One region of the Cupriavidus oxalaticus genome, then DNA from elsewhere that is predicted to be linked to it. Evidence: riboswitches for the same ligand, from Rfam matches in the RefSeq annotation. Region 1 holds a riboswitch; the other holds the start of a gene.
What was found. A riboswitch is a leader RNA that binds a small molecule or an ion and turns the genes downstream of it on or off. The one in region 1 is predicted to bind glycine.
Positions count from the first base shown of each region.

Region 1 (4,208 bases):
GTCGTAGCCGAGCACCTTCAGCATGTGCTGCTGTTCGGGGGTATCGGGGCCGATATGGCGGGCGGCGAAGGCGTCGCGCGCCTCCAGTTCGGCCAGCGTGGGCCGGTTACCTTGGGCGGCGGTCATGGGAAGCGGGGCGTTCATGGGCAAGAACCTCGTGGGGAGCGCCGCGGCAGGTGGTCAGCCGTGCCGCAGCGCTGCAAATTCGCTTGTCGTTCCCGCGCATACCCAAAGGGCACGTGGGCGGGAACGACGAAATATCAGGCGCCGACGCTGGCCTTGTACGCGTCGGCCGACATCAGGCCGTTGACGTCGTCGCTGTTGGCCGGCTTGAGCTTGAACAGCCACGCGTCGAATGCGTCGGCATTGACGCTTTCCGGCGCGGCCGTGGCGGCCTCGTTGACGGCAATCACTTCGCCGGCCACCGGGGCGTAGATGTCGGAAGCGGCCTTCACCGATTCGACCACTGCCAGCGCGTCGCCGGCACCGACCGACTTGCCCACCTCGGGCAGTTCCAGGAAGACGATGTCGCCCAGCGCGTCCTGTGCGTGGTCGGTGATGCCGATGGTGAGCGTGCCGTCGGTTTCGACGCGCACCCACTCATGCGACTCGGTGTATTTGAGGTCGGCGGGGAAATTCATGAAGGTTCTCCGGATTCAGATCTGTTTCTTGTTGGGTGATGCCTGCCCGGCAACGCTGCCGGCAGGCGAGGGCGACCGTTGGGTGAGCGGGTGCTTCCCTTAGCTCACGAGTGCCTTGCCATTACGCACAAACGGCAGTTTAACCACAGTCGCGTTGAGTTTGCGGTCGCGAATCTCCACCTGCACGGTGTCGCCGACGTTCACGCCTTTCGGCAGGCGCGCGAACGCGATCGATTGCGACAGCGAGGGGCTGAAGGTGCCGCTGGTGATTTCGCCGTCACCGGCAGGCGTGATGACTTTCTGATGGGCACGCAGTACGCCGCCCTTGTCCCGCAGGATCAGGCCGAGGAACTGCTGCTGTTGCCCGTTGGCGGCCAGCGCCGTCTTGCCGGTGAAGTCGCGCTCGCTCTGCAGGTCGACGGTCCAGGCCAGGCCCGCGTCCAGCGGCGAGGTGTTGATGTCCATGTCCTGGCCATACAGGTTCATGCCGGCTTCCAGGCGCAGCGTGTCGCGCGCACCCAGGCCAGCCGGGCGCACGCCCGCGGCGTTCAGCTTTTCCCACAGGCCGGCGACGCTGGCCGCCGGCACGACCAGCTCGAAACCGTCTTCGCCGGTGTAGCCGGTGCGCGCGACCATGACCTCGCCGAGCGCGGAGTCCTGGACCACGGCAGCGTTGAAGGGCTTGAGCGCGTCGGAAGGCTGGGTCGACGGGAAGGTGCTCCACACCTTGGCGCGGGCGTTGGGCCCCTGCACCGCGACGATCGCCAGCGGCTGCACGCCCTCGGGCGCCACGTCTTCACGGCGCGGCGTGATGGTCACGCCGCTCCCGGTGGCCTCGTTGCGGGCGCGGATCCAGTCGATATCGCCGACCGCGGTGCCGGCGTTGACCACCAGGCGGAAACGGTCCTCGGCAAAGAAGTAGACGATCAGGTCGTCGATGACGCCGCCTTTTTCGTCGAGCATGCAGGAATAGAGTGCCTTGCCCGGCGTCTGCAGCTTGTCGACGTTGTTGGCCAGCAGGCCGCGCAGGAAGGTACGGGTATTGGCGCCGCTGAGGTCGACCACGCACATGTGCGACACGTCGAACATGCCGGCGTCGGTGCGCACGGCATTGTGCTCTTCGATCTGGGAGCCGTAGTTGACCGGCATATCCCAGCCGCCGAAGTCGACCATGCGGGCGCCGAGGGCGCGGTGGATGGCATTGAGGGGCGTGGCCTGGAGCGTCATGGAATCCTCGGGGGCAATGTCGGGTTGCGAAAACAAAAAAGGGCCATCCGCCGCAACGATCGCTATGCCCAAATGGCCAAGCGATCCGCTGCGGCGGATGACCCCTCTGTCCTCGATACCTGAGAGATTACGAGGCGGATCCGGTGGACCGGATCCGATCAACATCTGCCTCGCGCGCCCCTTCGGTGGGCACGCTCGCCACGCATGGCGGGTGCCGCTCTCCAGAGTTCGGCATGCATCGTGTGCATGTTGCATGCCGATCCGAACGGTCCGTGGTGCCTGAGAGTTTTCGGGTGATACCCCTTCGGCGGCGCAGTTGTGCGCGCTCTCCCGGTCGGATGCGCGCAATGTACGGGAGGCCCCGGCCTTTGTCAAACCAGGCCGGACGGCCGCCCGGCGGCTGTACCCGTTCCTGCGCCCCGCCGCCAGGGGTGGATCGCAGCGTCCTTATTTACGCTTGTCGTCGGTCACGACGTTACCGATCACGCCGCCCACGGCCGCGCCACCCAGCGTACCCAGTGCGCTGCCCTCGGTCAGGATGGCGCCGCCCACGGCACCCGCACCCGCGCCGATGGCGGTATTGCGTTGCTTCGGGGTCATGTCCGCGCAACCGGCGAATGCCGCGACCGTCGCGCCGATCAGGGCCACCTTGGTCAATCTCTGCAGGGTTTTCATTGTTGGCTCCGAGTGATGGATATTGCATGTCCGAGACACGCCTGGACATGATGGTTAGAACCTGGCGCAGGTTCATTGGCTCCGGGCTTTACGAAGTGTTACGCCAGTGACACAAGGAGGGGCGACGATGCGGCAGGTGCTGACTGACCGGTCGCGGCCAGCGTGTTAACATCGACAGCTTTGCCGCCGGGCGCGTGTGCTGCCTGCCCCTGGCGCGCGCCTCGCCGCCCCATCTCCCGACCGCCCTTCGCATGAGCCATGGCCTGAATTCCGCCCAATCCGAAGCCGTCCGCTACCTGGACGGCCCCTGCCTGGTGCTGGCCGGGGCGGGCTCCGGCAAGACCCGCGTGATCACGCAGAAGATCGCGCACCTGATCGAGGACAAGGGCTTCGAGCCGCGCCATATCGCCGCCGTGACCTTCACCAACAAGGCGGCCAAGGAGATGCAGGAGCGCATCGGCAAGCTGATGGAAGGCAAGACCACGCGCGAAGGCAAGCGCATCCCGCTCAGGCAGCTGACGGTCTGCACCTTCCATTCGCTGGGCGTGCAGATCCTGCGCATGGAGGCGGAGCACGTGGGCCTCAAGCCGCAGTTCTCGATCATGGACTCGGACGACTGCTTCGGCCTGATCCAGGAGCAGCTCGGCACCACCGACAAGAAGCTGATCCGCGGCGTGCAGAGCACGATCTCGCTGTGGAAGAACGGCATGGTCGACCCCGAGGCCGCGATCGCGCAGGCCGCGGTTTCCGGGAATGCCGACGAGCACCAGGCCGCGCTGGTCTACCGCAACTACGTCGCCACGCTGAACGCCTACCAGGCGGTGGATTTCGACGACCTGATCCGCCTGCCCGCGGAGCTGTTCGCGCGCAATGAGGCGGTGCAGCTCAAGTGGCAGAACCGGCTGCGCTACTTCCTGGTCGACGAATACCAGGACACCAACGCCTGCCAGTACCAGCTGCTCAAGCTGCTGGCGGGCGGCTCGCACCTGCGCGCGCCGGCCTTTACCGCGGTGGGTGATGACGACCAGGCCATCTACGGCTGGCGCGGCGCCACCCTGGACAACCTGCGCGGGCTGCAGACCGACTTCCCCGACCTCAAGGTGATCAAGCTGGAGCAGAACTACCGCTCCACCGTGCGCATCCTGGAAGCGGCCAACGCGGTCATTGCCAACAATCCCAAGCTCTTCGACAAGAAGCTGTGGAGCGAGCACGGCATGGGCGATCCCATCGCCATCCACCCGATGAACGACGAGGAGCACGAGGCCGAGTCGGTGGTGTTCCGCCTGTCGGCGCACAAGTTCGAGCGCCGCGCGCAGTTCCGCGACTACGCCATCCTGTACCGCGGCAACCACCAGGCGCGGCTGTTCGAGCAGATCCTGCGGCGCGAGCGCATTCCCTATGTGCTGTCGGGCGGCCAGAGCTTCTTCGACAAGGCCGAGATCAAGGACATCTGCGCCTACCTGCGCCTGATCGCCAATCCCGACGACGATCCCGCCTTTATCCGCGCGATCACCACGCCGCGCCGCGGCGTCGGCAACACCACGCTCGAAGTGCTGGGCACGTTCGCCGGGCAGGCCAAGGTGTCGTTGTTCGAGGCGGCGATGATGGGCGGCATCGAGGGCAAGCTGCAGCCGCGCCAGCTGGAGCCGCTGCGGGTGTTCTGCG
Region 1 is NZ_CP069812.1:3,694,334-3,698,541, reverse strand. Features, by position in the region: gene gcvP (aminomethyl-transferring glycine dehydrogenase) at 1-144, opposite strand, end outside; gene gcvH (glycine cleavage system protein GcvH) at 261-641, opposite strand; gene gcvT (glycine cleavage system aminomethyltransferase GcvT) at 741-1,868, opposite strand; glycine riboswitch at 1,965-2,103, opposite strand; glycine riboswitch at 2,125-2,211, opposite strand; gene JTE92_RS29580 (YMGG-like glycine zipper-containing protein) at 2,316-2,543, opposite strand; gene JTE92_RS29575 (UvrD-helicase domain-containing protein) at 2,795-4,208, shown strand, end outside.

Region 2 (4,208 bases), on a different replicon from region 1:
TCGACCGTGCGTTCGAAGGTCAGGTCCTTCGAGAACGAGCGTTCCGGCTTCAGGTTGGGATCGTTGTTGATCAGCGAGGTGCCGGTGATGCGGCCCTGGAACAGCTCGGCGACGGTCGGGTAGCGGTAGGCCTGGCCCAGCGAGAGCCGGCCCAGCCAGTCCTGCCCGATGGCCTTTTCCAGCGCCAGCTTGGGCGACCAGTTGGACTCGCTGCGCACCGGGTAGGCGACATCCACGCCCGGCTGGCTGCGGCTGCCATCATAGGCGCGCCAGTGTTCCCAGCGCACGCCCGGGATCAGCTTCCAGTCCTCGGCGAAGTACCACGCGTCCTGCGCGTACAGCGCCTGCGTCTCGGTCTTGCCGGCAAAGGCGTTGTTGAACGCGGAGATGGTGGCGGCCTGCCAGTCTGAGGTGTTGTAGGTGGTGTTGCTGAGCCGGTAGTTGTCGTAGTGGTAGCCGAGGGTGACCCAGTGGCCGCCCTTGAGCTGCTGCGGGCGGTAGTCGGCCTTCAGGTCAAGCGTGCGCCAGCCGGTACCGTCGCCATAGGTCACCGTGCCCGGGCCATTGCCCGCGGTGCTGGCGGTGCGGCTGATGTCCTTGCTGACATCGAACAGCGATGCCACGCCGGAGAAGTTCCAGCCGGTCTCGTTGCGCGTGCGCAGCGACAGGCCGTAGAGCCAGCGCGCGTCTTCGCCGTTGCTCGGGGCAAAGGCGTTGGCCGGAATCACGTATTGATAGCCGCCGATATTGACCGGGCCGTTCGACACCACGTTGCCATTGGCATCGCGCAGGTAGCTGCCGGTGCTGTTGGAACGGTCCTGCTGCCAGTAGGCGGCCGTGAACTGTGCCTGCAGGGTGTTCGTGATGTCATAGCCCAATTTGACCTTGAATTGATCTTGGACTGTGTGCGTAACGCCCTCGCTATTGACACCCATTACCACCCGATCGCGACCCGTCTGGTCCTGATCGAAATAGGCACCGGATACAGCGACATCCGTCGCATTGGCGGGCCTTGTCGAACGCGCCGCGGTGTAAAAGCTCAGCGGCTGGCTCTTGCTGTCCTGCCGGTCGACGCTGACCAGCCACGAGAACGGCCCGACGCGGTCGCCCACGTAGGCGTTGGCATGCACGCCGTTGAAATTGTCGTGCGTGCCGTACAGGTTGAAGCGCTGCGTGAACAGCTGCACGCTGGCATCGCCTTCGAACTTCTCCGGCGTGCGCGTGCTGATCAGCACGGTCGCGCCCAGCGAGTTGCCCGGGTACAGCGCCGAATAGGGGCCATACAGCACGTCGACGCGCTCGATCTCGGCGGCGTTGACCAGCGACCAGCGCGGGGGGAAGGAGAAATCGGAGCCCAGCAGGTTGGACAGCAGCAGGCCGTCGGCATAGACCAGCCCGCGCGCCGACTGGCGCGAGCTGGTGCTGCGCACCGAGATGATCGAGTTCATATCGCCGATGAAGCGCTTGCGCACGGCGAGGTTGGGCGCGTACTTGAGCGCGTCTTCGGTGTTGACCACGTTGAAGTCCGCCATGCGCGCGGCGCTGATGCCGTAGGCGGGCGATGGCGTATTGGGCGGCGTGGCCGGCGTTTCGCCGCGCTCGGTCTTCGCCGAGACCACGACTTCCTGCAAGGGCTGCGGCGCGCTGACGGGTTCATCCGGCTGCGCGCCGGCGATGCCGGGGCCCATCAGCGCGGCCGAGGCGGCCAGCGCGATCCGATTTCTTCTCACTGGAATACCTTTCTGTTCTTTTGCCTCGCCGGCCGGTGCGCCGTATCCGGCTCGTGTTACGGCGCACTTCCTCCGCGTAGCGAGTGCTGACATTCTAGGGGGCGGGCCGGTTTGACGCAGTGCGACATAGCGCCGCGCCGGTACGGAAGCGACTCGACCCATCCATGCGAACACGCCTGGCTCCATTCACGTTTACCCGCATATCCACATGCGGCCTTTGTCTCTAGATTTGCCCGGATTGGCGTTCGCGCCAACGTGATGCTGGGAGAGACTGATCCGGCGGCAGCCGCCGCGGACAGCGCCGAAGGAGCAACCGCCCCGGAAACTCTCAGGCAAAAGGACCGGTATCACGCGTCACAGCACTCTGAAGAATGCCGCCATCGTCAGCCGGCATACCGAAGGAGCAAGCGGCCCCGCCTCCGGTACCCCCGGTACCCCCGGTACCACCGGCGACTGTCGTGAATCTCTCAGGTCAGGAACAGAGGGGGCGTCCGCCACGCATGTCGCGTGCGGGCTCCCACCCCGACGTTTCTGGACTGCCAGATCATGAAGACAATCGCCGTCATCGGCGGTGGCATCACCGGTGTCACCACGGCCTACGCGCTCGCCCGGCGCGGCTTCTCCGTCACCCTGTTCGAGCGCCATCGCTACGCCGCGATGGAAACCTCGTTCGCCAACGGCGGGCAGCTGTCCGCCTCCAACGCCGAGGTCTGGACGCACTGGTCCACCATCGTCAAGGGCCTGAAGTGGATGCTGCGCAGCGACGCCCCGCTGCTGGTCAACCCGCGGCCGAGCTGGCACAAGCTGAGCTGGTTCGCCGAGTTCATCGCCTCGATCCCGCACTACCGCCGCAACACCATCGAAACGGCGCGCCTGGCCATCGCGGCGCGCGAGCACCTGTTCGCGTGGGCGGCGCAGGAAGGCATCGACTTCGACCACAAGCCTGAAGGCATCCTGCATATCTACCGCGACAAGGCGGGCTTCGAGCACGCGGGCCGCGTCTCGGCCCTGCTGGCGCAGGGCGGGCTGGAACGCCGCGCGGTGACGCCGGCGGAAATGCGCGCAATCGAGCCGACGCTGGCCGGCACCTACTACGGCGGCTATTTCACCGAAAGCGATTCGACCGGCGATATCCACAAGTTCACCAGCGGACTGGCCGCCGCCATCGAGCGCATGGGCGTGCGCTGCCGCTACGGCGAGGACGTGCGCAAGGTCACCACCGATGGCCGCAGCGCCAGCGTGACCGTGCAGCAAGGCGCGGACAGCGCCACCTCGACCTTCGACGGCGCGGTGATCTGCGCCGGCACCGCCAGCCGCGCGCTGGCCGCCGGGCTGGGCGACCGCGTCAACATCTATCCGGTCAAGGGCTATTCGATCACGGTCAATTTGAACGACGCCGCGAGCCAGGCAGCGGCGCCGACCGTCAGCCTGCTCGACGATGAAACCAAGCTGGTCACCAGCCGCCTGGGCGATGACCGCTTCCGCGTGGCCGGCACCGCGGAGTTCAACGGCTTCAACCGCGACATCCGCGCCGACCGCATCCGGCCGCTGGTGGAATGGGTGCAGCAGTGCTTTCCGGGCGTCAGCACGCGCAGCGTGGTGCCGTGGGCGGGGCTGCGGCCGATGCTGCCAGATATGCTGCCGCGCGTGGGCCGCGGGCGGGCGCGCTGCATCTTCTACAACACCGGGCACGGGCACCTGGGCTGGACGTTGTCCGCGGTGACGGCGGATATGGTGGCCGGGGTGGTGGCGCAGGCGCTGGAAGCGCAGAAGATGGCCGTGCCGGGTGGGATGGTGTTAGGGAAGGCCTGAGCGGCTGACAGCAGATTCAGCCGTGACGGCAGCGGGATTTCAAACCCAAACTACCGCCCCTTGCGGACGCTCCCCTCTCCCGCGAAGTGGGAGAGGGGTGGGGGTGAGGGCCGAGCGTCAACGGAGTGAAGCGCGTCGCGATTGCGAGCGCCTGCCCTCACCCCCTGCCCCTCTCCCGCATGCGGGAGAGGGGAGCAAACCAGCGACGCGCGTTGCGCACGTCGCCTGGCCTCAGCTTCAAGCCGGCGCAAACACCGGCACCGGCGCCCCATCCACGCTGGGCGCGAACTTGACCTTCACCTTCTGCCCGATGCGCACCGCATCGAGATCGCAATCGACGATATGGGTCATCATGGTCACGCCCTCGTCCAGCGTCACATAGGCAATGCAATACGCCTGCGGACCGGCCTTGCGCGTGACGCTGTACGAGTAGATGGTGCCGCGGCCGCTGGCGGTCTTCCAGACCGTATCGCCCATGCAGAACGGGCACAGCGTGCGCGGATACCAGTGCGTCTTGCCGCATGACTGGCAGTGCTTGACCAGCAGCCGGCCTTCGCGCGCGGCCTGCCAGAATTCGATGTTGTCGGGCTGTTCGTCCGGGGCCTTGTAGGCCATGGGAGTGTACGGGGTCGTCATGTCAGTTGCTCCGGCGATCGTTCATCATTC
Region 2 is NZ_CP069811.1:442,098-446,305, reverse strand. Features, by position in the region: gene JTE92_RS01985 (TonB-dependent receptor) at 1-1,730, opposite strand, end outside; glycine riboswitch at 1,983-2,084, shown strand; glycine riboswitch at 2,085-2,222, shown strand; gene JTE92_RS01980 (D-amino acid dehydrogenase) at 2,277-3,542, shown strand; gene JTE92_RS01975 (Zn-ribbon domain-containing OB-fold protein) at 3,780-4,178, opposite strand; gene JTE92_RS01970 (thiolase family protein) at 4,203-4,208, opposite strand, start outside.
Region 2: another riboswitch for glycine. It lies ahead of JTE92_RS01980 (D-amino acid dehydrogenase); the one in region 1 lies ahead of gcvT (glycine cleavage system aminomethyltransferase GcvT).